DNA from 4 places in the Paenibacillus sp. FSL P2-0121 genome. Region 1 is predicted to be linked to each of the others. Evidence: predicted binding sites of a transcription regulator. Region 1 holds the regulator's gene; each other region holds the start of a gene.
What was found. The regulator Rex, encoded in region 1, represses fermentation and respiration genes when NADH is low (regulators of the CRP and FNR family bind a similar motif). The targets are predictions, from matches to a motif close to TTGTGAAATATTTCACAA.
Positions count from the first base shown of each region.

Region 1 (3,204 bases):
TGCTAAAAGCAAAAAGTCGCAGCCTATTAATTATTCGTTATTCTCCAGACTTAACGCTTCAATAAACCTTCGAAGGCTTCTTGCGCTTTACGCCGGATAGCTTCCTCATCCAGGGTTAAGCATTGTCCATGCTTGATGACCTGTTTACCATTCACCCACACATGCTCAACATCCTTAGCGCTAGCAGAGTAAACTGCATGAGACAACAGATCTGTGTGTGGCAGCAAATGCGGCTGATCGATATCAATAGCAATGAAATCTGCTTTCATCCCTACAGCAAGTCTGCCTACATTATTTAAAAAGATGGACTGCGCGCCATATTCTGTAGCCATACGCAGAGCCTCTGGAGCTGGAACAGCCGTTGGATCACCGCTGACACCCTTATGAATGAGAGCTGCAAGCCGCATCTCTTCAAACATATCCAAGTTATTGTTGCTTGCCGCGCCATCCGTGCCAAGAGACACCTTCACACCAGCTTTTAGAAGATCAGTAACCCGAGCCACTCCGCTAGCCAGCTTCAAATTACTGCCCGGATTATGAGATACACCCACATTATGGCGAGCCAAGATCTCAATCTCTTCATCATTTAAATGAACACCATGTGCAACTATCGAGGGACGTGTGAACATTCCAAGCTTCTCTAAGTGAGCTACAGGACGCAACCCGTAATCCGCCACATTTTGTTCCACTTCACGTTTCGTTTCGGACATATGCGTATGCATCGGTAAATCCAGATCATGCGCTGCCTGCACGAACTTAACCAGGAAGTCAGGAGGGCAAGTATAAGGGGCGTGTGGCGAGATCATAGTAGTAATTCTACCGTCAGCCTTTCCATGCCAGTTACGGGCAAAAGAAATCGCTTCCGCAAGCTTGTGATTCTGTATATCCTCTGGACATAACCCGATCACACCACGCATCAATACGGAACGGATACCTGATAACTCAGCTACCTCGGCTACTCGGTCCATATGATCATACATATCGAGGAAGGTCGTAGTTCCACCCTTCAGCATTTCCAATACAGATAAGGAGGTTCCCCAGTATACATCATCACCGGTGAACTTTTCCTCCATTGGCCACATCTTCTCCTGAAGCCACACTTGTAGCGCTAAATCATCTCCATATCCACGCAGCAAAGACATCGCCGCATGACCATGTGTGTTTACAAGTCCAGGCATGAACAGCAGACGGCTGCCATCAACCACTTGCACTCCAGCTTCCATCTGAGGCTCTTCTTTTCCTATGTAAGTGATTAAATCATCTTCAATAGTCATATATCCACTCAGAACCGGCTCATCCGTTCCCGGAGTCAGAAAATACCCGCCCTTAATTATCGTTTTATTGTTGTTCATGTTCACTTTCTTCCTTTCCATCCCGCAAGTAATAAGCAAGACTTTGCAGATCAGTTGTAAAATCAGCTGCATGCACCCGGATATTCGGTGGTGTCTTCAGAATCACAGGGGCAAAGTTCAAAATCGCTTCAATCCCAGAAGAAATGAGGATATCTGCTACATTTTGAGCTTCTGAATCAGGTACGGTAATAATGGCAATGCGAATACCTTGCTCACGAATTGTGCTGCCTAGTTCATCCATCGGTTGCACAGTAAGGGAGTTGATCTTACGTCCAACCTTAGGAGCGTACGAATCAAATATAGCCGTGATTTTCATAGTATCTTTGAGATATGCATTGTAATTAGACAAGGCATGTCCGAGATTACCTGCTCCAACTAAAGCTACATTAAGCTGTTGATCCAGCTTCAGGATATGACGGATTTTCTCAATAAGATACGTTACATCATAGCCGATACCTTTTCTGCCGAAGTCACCAAAATATGCTAAATCCTTACGAATCTGTGCGGGATTAAGATCAAGCTTTTGCCCAAGTTCCTGAGAGGAAACTGTTAATATTTCGCGATTCTGGAGATCATTCAAAAAACGCAAGTACACAGGTAGTCTGCGAACAACGGCTTCTGATATTTTATCCGATTTCATATTTTTCCTCCTAAAAATAGTAATGTTCTTGTGAAAATCCATATTCAAACGTCTACCTCTCCTTATTAAGGACGGTACTGTAACACACCGCCCTTAAGGATAAGGAGGAGCTAAACTGAAGACGAGCGTTTTAAGAAGCGCCGCCATCCTCTAGCCATTCCGCTATGCGAGGGACCATTTGATCAGTAAGCATATGCTCCATTTTGGGACCAGGCAATGAATAAAGGAAATACTTCCCGTAATGAGATTCAATAACCCTTGTATCATAAACAATAACTATTCCACGATCCTGCGCCGTGCGAACCAATCTTCCGAATCCCTGCTTAAAACGAATAACCGCTTGAGGAACAGATAATTTCATGAACGGATTCTTCTTCTGGGCCTGCAATAACTCCGACTTCGCTTCCGCCAACGGGTGATTCGGTGGTTGAAACGGAAGTCTCACGATGGCCAGGCAAGTCAGTGCTTCACCTGGAATATCTACACCTTCCCAGAAGCTGCTCGTCCCCAGCAATACGGATGCTGCACTGTCCTGAAAGCGGCGGATCAACTTGCTCCGGCTGCCACCTTCCACGCCTTGACCAAGCACCGTAATCTCTTGTGAGGCCAAAGCCTCTTTAAGCGGATCATATACCTGACGCAGCATTTTATAAGAAGTAAACAGAACCAGCATCCGCCCACGTGTTGTTTTAGCAGCTTCCGATAATGACTGTACGAGTGTATCGACAAATCGAGCATCGCCCACACTCCCCTTCACACTAGGAAAATCACGCGGTATAACTAGCAGTGCCTGCTCGCGATATTTAAAGGGAGATGGAAGGAGTGAGGTCATTAGACGTCCCTCTTCTGCAGCTTCGTTAAGTCCGAGATTATCAATCATAAATTGAAAAGATTTATCTACAGATAGCGTCGCCGAGGTAAGCACGATGCTTTTTTTCTTATCGAAGAACAACTCTTTAAGCTGGCTGCTAACATCCACAGGGACGGCATACAGCTGTAGGGATTTGCTACGGTAATTTCCATTTGCCTCCAGCCAATATACTACATTATCGTCATTCAGCCCCATAAAGAATCTTACTTGCTCACGTATGGAAGCCAAATCTTTAAATAAACCGCTAATATCAGTAACAAGGCTGTCTGCTGAGGATTGGCTTTCCTGGTCACGCATCTCGTTAAGCATTTTATCACCCTTACGGATGATGTCGCTTAACG
Region 1 is NZ_CP150245.1:4,731,465-4,734,668, forward strand. It holds gene MKY54_RS20985 (amidohydrolase) at 51-1,352, opposite strand; gene MKY54_RS20990 (redox-sensing transcriptional repressor Rex) at 1,339-1,992, opposite strand; gene dinG (ATP-dependent DNA helicase DinG) at 2,123-3,204, opposite strand, start outside.

Region 2 (3,204 bases), 1.1 Mb from region 1:
ATCCACGGCTGTCGGCCAATCTCTGCATAAAACCATCCCAGCTCAACAGCCAGAAAAGCGAGAGGGGCGCTCAGTGCGATGATGCGAAGCATCCACTTGTTAAGCTCATTACGCTTTTTCCAGAACACAAACAGAAAATATAGAAACGAAATCGCGAGCAGAGTAAATCCAATTCCGACCATTAAATCAAACAGATAATGAACGAGAAGCGGTGGCCATTCTTCCTTGGGGAATTCCTCGAGCCCCGTCACCTCTGCATTAAAGTCTCCAAAGGCCAGGAAGCTGAGCAGCTTCGGCAGATGAAGAGCCCCTAGAACTTCATGCTCTGCATTCAGCCATCCCAATAGTACCAAATCCACACTGCTGCTCGTCTCAAAATGCCACTCTGCCGCTGCAAGCTTCTCTGGCTGATGCTCGGCCAAAAACTTGGCAGACACATCACCGGCTAACGTGTTCAGCAAACCGAATAGTAAAACGACCGCCATCATTAGATTTAAAGATTTTTTGTGGTATGCGGACACACCTTTTCTCAGCATCGCGAAGGCTGCAATCCCGGCTAACAAGGCAGCTCCAGTCAAATAGGCCGAGCTTAATACATGGAACACTTTGGAGAACGTCGCCGTATTCAGCATCGCTTGCACCGGGTTAATCGCTGTGAATTGGCCTGCTTCCATGACAAAGCCTTCAGGCTGGTTCATGAATCCGTTCACCGTCGTAATAAAAACGGCAGACATGCCTGCCCCGGCGACAATCGGTATCGTCAGCAGCCAATGGATATACGGATTTTTGAACCGACCCCACGTATACAAATAAATGCCCAAGAAGATAGCTTCAAAGAAGAACGCGAACACCTCCATGAATAACGGAAGTGCAATGACATTCCCAGCCAGTTTCATAAAATTCGGCCATACCAGGGCCAGCTGTAGTGAAATCGCTGTACCGGTCACGACACCAACCGCCACAGAAATGACAAATCCTCGAGACCACCGCTTTGCCATAAGTGTATAATGGGGGTCCTTCTTCCGAATCCCGATAAACTCTGCTATAGCGATCATTAGCGGTATACCGACGCCAATCGTCGCAAAAATAACGTGGAACCCGAGAGTCAAGCCTGTCACCAGCCTGCTCCATAGCACCGTATCAATTGCCATTCTTTACTGCTCCCTTCAAAACACTGTTCATTTTTCTATGATTAGGCCTGCTAACTGTTGGCTGCATTCAATATCAGGTTTAGCAAGGTTCAGCGACATCGTTGCCTGTTCGTTTTAGTATGACGTTCATCGTTCTTTGCTATGTAAAAAGAGAAAAAATTCACAAAGCAAGAGTTGGCGAGCCCGATTTATCTGATACTGAGCAGTCAAAATTATAATGTGACCCAATAATTAAAATCATCTTATCTTAAATTGCAAGTAATTCAATCACAGATATCTCTTAATCCCTAAACGTTCAAGAAAGGGTCAAATCTTTCTGACAACTCAGTGAATAACACAAAAAGTACCCGAAGGAGCTATTGATTGATTAGTGCATATGTGATGTCACAAGTTCCCTCCTACTTCGATGCTGGCAAAAAAACGATATTTTCTCATTTTGAGCCATAATATATCCCCCTTTTGCAACAAAAAACACTGACTCAAATCATCAGTGTTTTTTGAATTAAAGCTAATGTCATCTTCGTCATGACAAATCTTGATCTGCCAATATCATTTAGTACGACCGTAGAAAAAAGAATACCCATCTGACTTCCCAAGCTTAGTCGTCTCCGTTCCGTCCACTAGCTTGACCGCTTTCAGCAACGATACAATTTGCGTATGCATTAGCTTTGCATCAAATTTGTCCATCTCTCTGTTGTCACTTTCCACGAGCAGATAGTCGGGCATTGGAATGAAACCAATCACCGGTATCCCTGCTTCAAATAAGGGCTGACTCTCTCCAAACTCAAACTTGTTATGTCCACGCAATAATACAGTACGTGTGCTATCTGTCTTTTCAATAGCCTTCAGCCAAATGGCTGCCATCATTTCATTGCCCGCATAGGTATATTCTGTACTTATTTGTCCAGTTGGACCATAGTGACCCGTATCATCGTCCTTCCACTCCATGCTGCCTAAATGCTCAACCGTAATTCCAGCTACAGCTTTTAAATGGCCATTCTTGCCATCCCACAGCTCTCGATGCCCCTCCATCCAGGTAGAAGTCGCCTGAGAGGACCCTTTGAACTCCGGCAATCTAAAATGCCCTGTCACAAAAGCAAATATCATCGTACGTTCCGGCTGCTCCTGCTGTAAGTAACGAATCATAGACAGCATGCCCACAGCGCCATTCTCCTCCACCACATTTATCCCATCCGTATGAGTATTTACGATAATTGCTTCGTCTTTATTCTTACCGTCAATTTTCACATAAAAGGATTCTGTTGGGGCATCTTTTTGTATTACCGCTTCTAAAATAACCGTACCTTCTTTATGCTCCTGAGCTGCCCTGATAACCTTTTGCCCTTCCGTTTCATTCACCCAGATCGCAGGGATTCCAGCATAATCGGTGGTAAAAGGCACATATTGCTCTTCAACCTTATCGTCAGATACCCCTTTCCAGACTAAAACAACAGCTTTTACGCCCATTTCCTTCGCTTGCTCCAATTTAGCTTCTTTTAATGCTGTAGTGAGGACCAGATCGCCTTCATTTGGGGCAATTTGGTTGTCCATTGGAGATGAAGCCCGCATATTCATAACGATCCCACTTGGAAAATTTCTGAAATTCTCAATTTCAATGACAGCAATTTTTCCGCTGGCCTGGCCATATTCACCACGCTTCGTATACACCAGCTCCCCAGTTACACCTTTTTCGTCAGTTTCCCCGGAATAGGGAAAAGCTGAAGAGACATGAATTGCCTGCTGATCAATCATTAAAGCACTGTTCTTTTCTTCCCATCGGTCAAAAGTATAGCGATCACGAAATACTTGCAGCCCCATATCCGTTACCTGTTGCTCCAGCCAAGCAATAAACTGATTGTGACCCTCAGAGCCGGTTGTACGGCTTCCAAAAGAATTCATTACTTCAATATCTTTGAGCATCACTGCTGCAGAATCCAAATTGCGTTCATCGATCGTCACTGTCGTATCAGCAGCTAATGCTACAGGTGTTGTAATAGGTTTTGCGTAGACTCCAATACCCCAAAGTGCAGTAACGATAAGTGCAGCAATGCTG
Region 2 is NZ_CP150245.1:3,673,045-3,676,248, reverse strand. It holds gene MKY54_RS16260 (cytochrome ubiquinol oxidase subunit I) at 1-1,151, opposite strand, end outside; gene MKY54_RS16255 (hypothetical protein) at 1,701-3,204, opposite strand, start outside.
Region 2: MKY54_RS16260 (cytochrome ubiquinol oxidase subunit I) is a predicted target of Rex. The motif match lies at 1,300-1,317, and genes of this name have one in related genera.

Region 3 (3,204 bases), 3.1 Mb from region 1:
TCCGTTTGATACTATTATCCGAACTATTGGCGATTAATTACATTAAAAAAGCTCAAGCCAGCGGCTAACTTGCCGATGCTTGAGCTTTTTGCTGTGAGGCTTATAGTATCTATTATCTACTTATTTTGCTTTTATGAATTCAGCAGATTTGATCCCAGCTTGACGGCCGAAAATAATGATTTCTGCAACAGAGTTGCCGCCAATCCGGTTTTGTCCGTGTAAGCCGCCTGTAACTTCACCTGCTGCAAACAGACCAGGAATAGCTTCACCATCTTTATTCAGAACTTCTGTGTTCGTATTGATCTTCACCCCACCCATGGTGTAGTGAATCCCAGGAGCAATTTTAATAGCGTAGAAAGGACCAGTGGACAGGTCATTGTCCATTCCTGTAGTTCTGCCAAATTCGGCATCCTTTTTATTCTTAACGGCGCTGTTCCAAGTATCAAGCGTTGTTGCCAGCTTATCCTCTGGAACACCGATTTCTTTGGCCAAAGCTTCGATGGAATCCGCCTGAATCACGAAGCCCATTTTGTCATATTGTTCAATAGCCTTCACACGGGATTTAACACCGGAATCAAAGACCAGCGTAGCCGCTTTTTCAGGCAGTGTATTGATGGAAGCCGTTACTTTATCACGGGTATCCAATTCGTTGGTGAAGCGTGTGCCTTCACTGGAAACAAGGATAGCGCCTTCCCCACGAACAGCTTCGCCGATGAGGTAGGATTTTTCTTGCTGCACAGTCGGGTGAACTTGGATTTGATCCATATCGACGGTTGTGCCGCCGAGTTTCTCAATCATCTTGATGCCGTCTCCGGTACTGCCGATTTGGTTAGTAGTAACGTAGCCCTCCAAGTCAGGTCTTACTTCGGAGATCAAATCCATATTGGCACCGAATCCGCCAGTGGTTACAACGACAGCATCTGCCGTAATTGTTTTTTCCTCTGTTTGGTTAAAGAGGACCTTGACGCCATTTACTTTGCCATCTTTTTCAGTGATTTCTTTGACATCAGCATTCACGAAAAGAGGGATTTCTTTCTCTTGTACGTTTTTCACTAAACCTTTGACAAGGTATTGTCCCACAGCAGAGCCATCTTCAGGACGGTGTGTACGTTTTTCGTTCATGCCGCCTGTAATGGTGATATTGTTCAAGCGGATTCCGATGGAATCCAGCCAATCGATCGCACTCGCGGAATTATCAACGAAGAAACGAAGCATTTCTTTGTCGTTAGTGTCATGGCCACCTTTTAATGACTCTTCATAAAATAAATCATTGCTGTCTTCAATGTTTTGTTCTTTTTGGAATTTCGTTTCAGAAGCGTTCATTCCCGAAGAGGATTTGGTTGTGTTCCCGCCGGCAACCGGCATTTTTTCCAAAATAACAGGGTTCATGCCTTTCTCTTTGGCCTCAAGCGCCGCGGACATTCCCGCACCACCCGCACCGACAATGATGATATCATATTTATCTTTTAATTGATCGAATGGTGTGTAGCTTGCTTCAGATGCCCCGGAGACGGCTTCAACTTCTTTTTTCTCGTTGTTATTACTCTTGCTCTCGTTCACCTTGTCGTTTCCATTACCGCAACCTGCGGTAACGAGCATGACAGAGAGGACGAGACTCAGAGCACCAGCTGCTTTCTTTTTCATTGTTAACCCTCCACTTTTATATTTCTCTATTAAGATGTACCAAAAGAACCCGACAAAAAAGAAAGGAAGTATCAGAGGGAGTTGGAAGTGGAGAAGCGCGCGCGTCGCTGTTATACTCCTAACTTCAAATCTTCTACGGTTACGTCCACAGTTTCCATCGTTATTCTCTTTAGTTCATCTTCTTATTAAGTATACCATCAATCATGACTATTAGTGAAAGTTTTCACAAATTATACAAGTCGTCTATTCTAACATAGGGTAACGAAATATTGAGCAGATTAGGCGGAAAATGGACCATAAACCATATAACTAGAAGATTTGGCGTGAGATTTTCTCACTGTAGAAGTGGTAACTGTCACGGATTAGTAAAGCGGTTTTTGTTCTTCTGGATTTTTAAATGGTAAAATGAGAGTATTGCCTACTAGTCAATCCGGAAAGACTAACATGAGACATAGAAACAAATTCTAATTAATAGGTGAGAATATGGAATTTAATAATGTAATAAAAGAAACAGTAAAAGAAGATAACTATAAAGTATTTGCTTTACTAAGCCGCTATTTGAATAATACCCCCGACTTTATTAACAAAGAAGAAATTGAAGAAATCGTAAACTGTGGTGTATCTTATGAATACGCTTTTGGCTTAATGCTGGCTGCTGCTTTTGGGATGGATACGGTTGATAATGTTGATGATAAGGAATTGTTCAACCAATATTTTAGCAATATGCTTCATAAGCTTGATGCAAATGAATATTATGACAATCCATATTATAAAAATATCAAGATACCTACTATAAAGATTAATAATAGTGAATTAAAATATGAAAAATATAAACCTTTTGAAGGTTTTGTTTGCAATGATATCATCCGGACAGAAGTGGGAAGACAAATTCCTCAGGTTGGCTTTTTTCAAACTGAATTCATGTTCCCGGCCGTATTGGAGAATGATAGAATCTGGATGACGATTACGCCAAATGAAATAGAAACAATGAAAGAAGCTGTTGATAAAGCGTTTGGGAATGTTCTTACATTTGGGCTTGGACTTGGCTATTATGCTTATATGGTTTCTGAAAAAGTTAATGTTGAAAGCATAACGGTTGTTGAAAAAAATCAAGATGTCATTGATTTATTTAATAAATATGTACTGCCACAATTCAGTAATGCTCACAAGATCAGGCTTATCCAAGCAGATGCTTTCGAATATGCAGAACAACATATGTCTAAGGAAAAATATGATTTTGTATTTACGGATTTATGGCATGATGTTTCTGATGGAATGGACATGTATTTAAAAATGAAAAAGTTTGAAAAGAAAAGCCCGGATACTGTATTTATGTACTGGATAGAACAATCTATTTTATGTTATTTGTAATTTTGAGTTGCGTTAATCTGTTGTAGCTGACTCCGAAAGGAAGAACCCATTTTTGAAAACTCCTATATCTATCATAAATTGGCTAGAGCACAACGAAATCATGAACGACTTATTAAATCAGGAAGACAGCTTAACTGCGCATACAATGGATCAAGGATTTGAAGCTGAGGTCATGAGGATTAATTCTGA
Region 3 is NZ_CP150245.1:869,121-872,324, forward strand. It holds gene gnpA (1,3-beta-galactosyl-N-acetylhexosamine phosphorylase) at 1-37, shown strand, start outside; gene MKY54_RS03740 (flavocytochrome c) at 121-1,644, opposite strand; gene MKY54_RS03745 (hypothetical protein) at 2,128-3,015, shown strand; gene MKY54_RS03750 (aminoglycoside phosphotransferase family protein) at 3,116-3,204, shown strand, end outside.
Region 3: MKY54_RS03740 (flavocytochrome c) is a predicted target of Rex. The motif match lies at 1,856-1,873, and genes of this name have one in related genera.

Region 4 (3,204 bases), 2.3 Mb from region 1:
TATAATTGTCCTGCTCCACCAGAGCACAGAATGGTCGCATCCCCTTGCAGGAACAACCTTCCACCACCGGGCCGTTGCAATAATGCGCCTACACATTCTCCACCTTCAGTGATGAGATCGATAACATAATGATCATCCCAGACCTCAATATTCTCATGTTCGGCTACCTGTTCCGCCAATGCACGAACAATCTCATAACCTGTAGCATCCCCATTAGCATGTAAAATACGGCGGTGGCTGTGCGCACCTTCCTGAGTCAAAGCCAGTACCCCATCTTCCTTATCAAACAGAGTTCCTAAGCGAATTAACTCATGAACGCCTTCCGGCCCTTCATTAACAAGTGCATCGACAGCTGTTGAGGAGCAAAGACCTGCTCCGGCCATTAAGGTATCCTGCCGGTGGTAAGCAGGGGAATCATCCTCAGCTATAACAGCTGCGATCCCCCCCTGTGCATAGCGAGTATTACTTTCCATTACTGATTTCTTTGTGATCATTATGACACGCCGATCTTCACTGGCTTTAATAGCTGTGAATAACCCGGCAATCCCTGAACCAATAACAATACAATCTGTCTTTACCGTAGGAATATCCCGAAGATCAAAATCAACCAAATATTGTGGAATCATGACCGCTTTTCACCTGTTTCAACGAAAGAGTAGCGCATGCTACCGGACTTGTAGCATGCGCTCTAGGGATGTTCTGGCTTTGTCGGCGACAGCAGGCGGTACATAGATTTGTGGCTTCATCGTCTCCAGGCATTTCACCAGTTTTTTTAGATTATTAACTTTCATATTAGGACAAACAAGAAATTTGGTAGCAAAATGGAATTCTTTATCTGGACTATCCTTACGAAGCTGATATCCGGTACCATCTTCCGTTCCAACGATAAATTGCTTACGATCCGATTTCCGGCAATACTCCAGAATTGATGTAGTGCTGCCTACATAGTCACCCATGGCGACTACTTCAGGACGACACTCTGGATGAACTACAAATTCCGCATCTGGATATTTTGCTCTCATTTCTACTACATCTTTGACGGTCAACATGTCGTGAGTGTTGCAATAGCCTTCCCAAATAATCAGCTTCTTGCCCGTCTGATCTTGTACATATTGACCAAGATTCTTATCTGGGACCCAAATAATCTCTTCGGCGTCAAGGGATTCGATTACTTTCACAGCATTAGCAGAGGTACAACAAATATCGGTTTCTGCTTTAATCTCGGCGGACGAGTTGATATAAGTGACTACTTTAGCATTTGGATGTTGAGCTTTTAGCTTACGCAAACCGTCTACATTGACCATATCTGCCATTGGACAGCCTGCACGTTCATCAGGAATAAGGACGGTTTTGTTCGGGGCTAGAATTTTTGCACTTTCCCCCATGAAATGAACACCGCAGAATACAATAACTTCTGCATCTGTCTCTGCAGCCTTCTGAGCGAGTAAAAAAGAGTCGCCCCGGAAATCGGCAACCTCCTGAATTTCATCACGTTGATAATAATGAGCTAAAATGATTGCGTTTCGTTCCTTTTTAAGCTGTTCAAGACGTATACGAAGTTCTCGATTCTGTTCCTGCTTGCGCTCAAGCGCCAGAGCTTCCACCGATTGTTCTCCCCCTTAAATCCTCGCGGCTTTTCGCCGACATGATGTTATCAAATGGCATGCGCCATCATGGTGAAAAAATGAACATGCTGATATAAATAGTAAGTAATATTAATCACTAATGTACACAACGTTCCAGCCCCTGTCAATGTAACTGGACAGGCTTTAAGGCATAGAATCCCTTAAAAATTAAAATAAAAAATCCGGAGAACAGTTACGTTCTCCGGATAAATTTACATCATATGAATGGTGGACCCAATTAGGTAAGGCTAGTGCCCCCACCTTTATTGTCATCGTCAGAACCGTCATTACCCTCAGAATCAGGGTTATTCGGGATATCCTTCGACAGGTCAGGAAGTGTGGACTGTTCATCCTCAGGCTTGCCTTGAATGCGAACTCGCACATCACCGATATTGTCGATGACAGGCTCGCCAACTTCATGGGCAACACCTTCGCCACCCTCTGGTTTACCATCCTCGGAAAGGAATCCTTGTTCAATCAGTTGTGTGATCTGATCAAGCTCAAGTGTTTCTTTCTCAAGTAATGTATTGGCAATCAAGTGCATTTCTTTGGAGTGTTTGATCAACAGATCTTTACAACGTTCGTAACTCGAAGTAATAAAGTTCTGCATTTCCTGATCAATCTCATAAGCAATGGAGTCACTGTAATTCTGTTCATGCCCAATATCACGACCCAAGAATACTTGACCTTGAGAAGATCCGAACTGCATAGGTCCAAGCTTATCGCTCATACCGTACTCCATAATCATGGCACGCACGATGCGCGTAGCCTGTTGGAAGTCACTGTATGCACCCGTACCGATCTCACCAATAAACAATTCTTCAGCAACACGTCCACCAAGTAATCCAGTAACCTTATCCAAAAGCTCCTGCTTGGTAACGATCATCCGATCTTCCTTCGGAAGCATAATAACATATCCGCCTGCACGTCCGCGTGGGATAATAGTAACTTTATGCACCATATCGGCGTGCTCAAGGAAGTAACCTGCAATAGTATGGCCTGCTTCATGATAAGCTACAATACGTTTCTCGCGGTCACTGATCACACGGCTGCGTTTCTCAGTACCTACGATAACACGGTCAATAGCTTCATCCACTTCAATCATGGAAATATCTTTACGGTTACGACGTGCAGCTAGCAAAGCTGCCTCATTCAGCAGATTCTCCAGATCAGCACCTGTGAATCCGGTTGTGCGTTTAGCAACAACATCCAGTCTTACATCTTTCGTAAGCGGTTTGTTACGAGCGTGAACCTTAAGTACAGCTTCACGGCCTTTCACATCAGGACGGTCAACCGTAATTTGACGGTCAAAACGTCCTGGACGAAGCAATGCCGGATCAAGTATATCAGCGCGGTTAGTCGCCGCTACAATAATAATGCCTTCGTTACCACCGAATCCATCCATCTCAACCAGCAATTGGTTAAGCGTCTGTTCACGCTCGTCATGTCCGCCACCAAGACCGGCGCCACGCTGACGACCCACAGCATCAATTTCATCAATGAAGATAATACATGGAGCATTCTTCTTAGCATTCTCGAACAAATCACGTACCCGAGAAGCACCGACACCCACGAACAT
Region 4 is NZ_CP150245.1:73,343-76,546, reverse strand. It holds gene nadB (L-aspartate oxidase) at 1-626, opposite strand, end outside; gene nadA (quinolinate synthase NadA) at 666-1,604, opposite strand; gene ftsH (ATP-dependent zinc metalloprotease FtsH) at 1,864-3,204, opposite strand, start outside.
Region 4: nadA (quinolinate synthase NadA) is a predicted target of Rex. The motif match lies at 1,675-1,692, and genes of this name have one in related genera.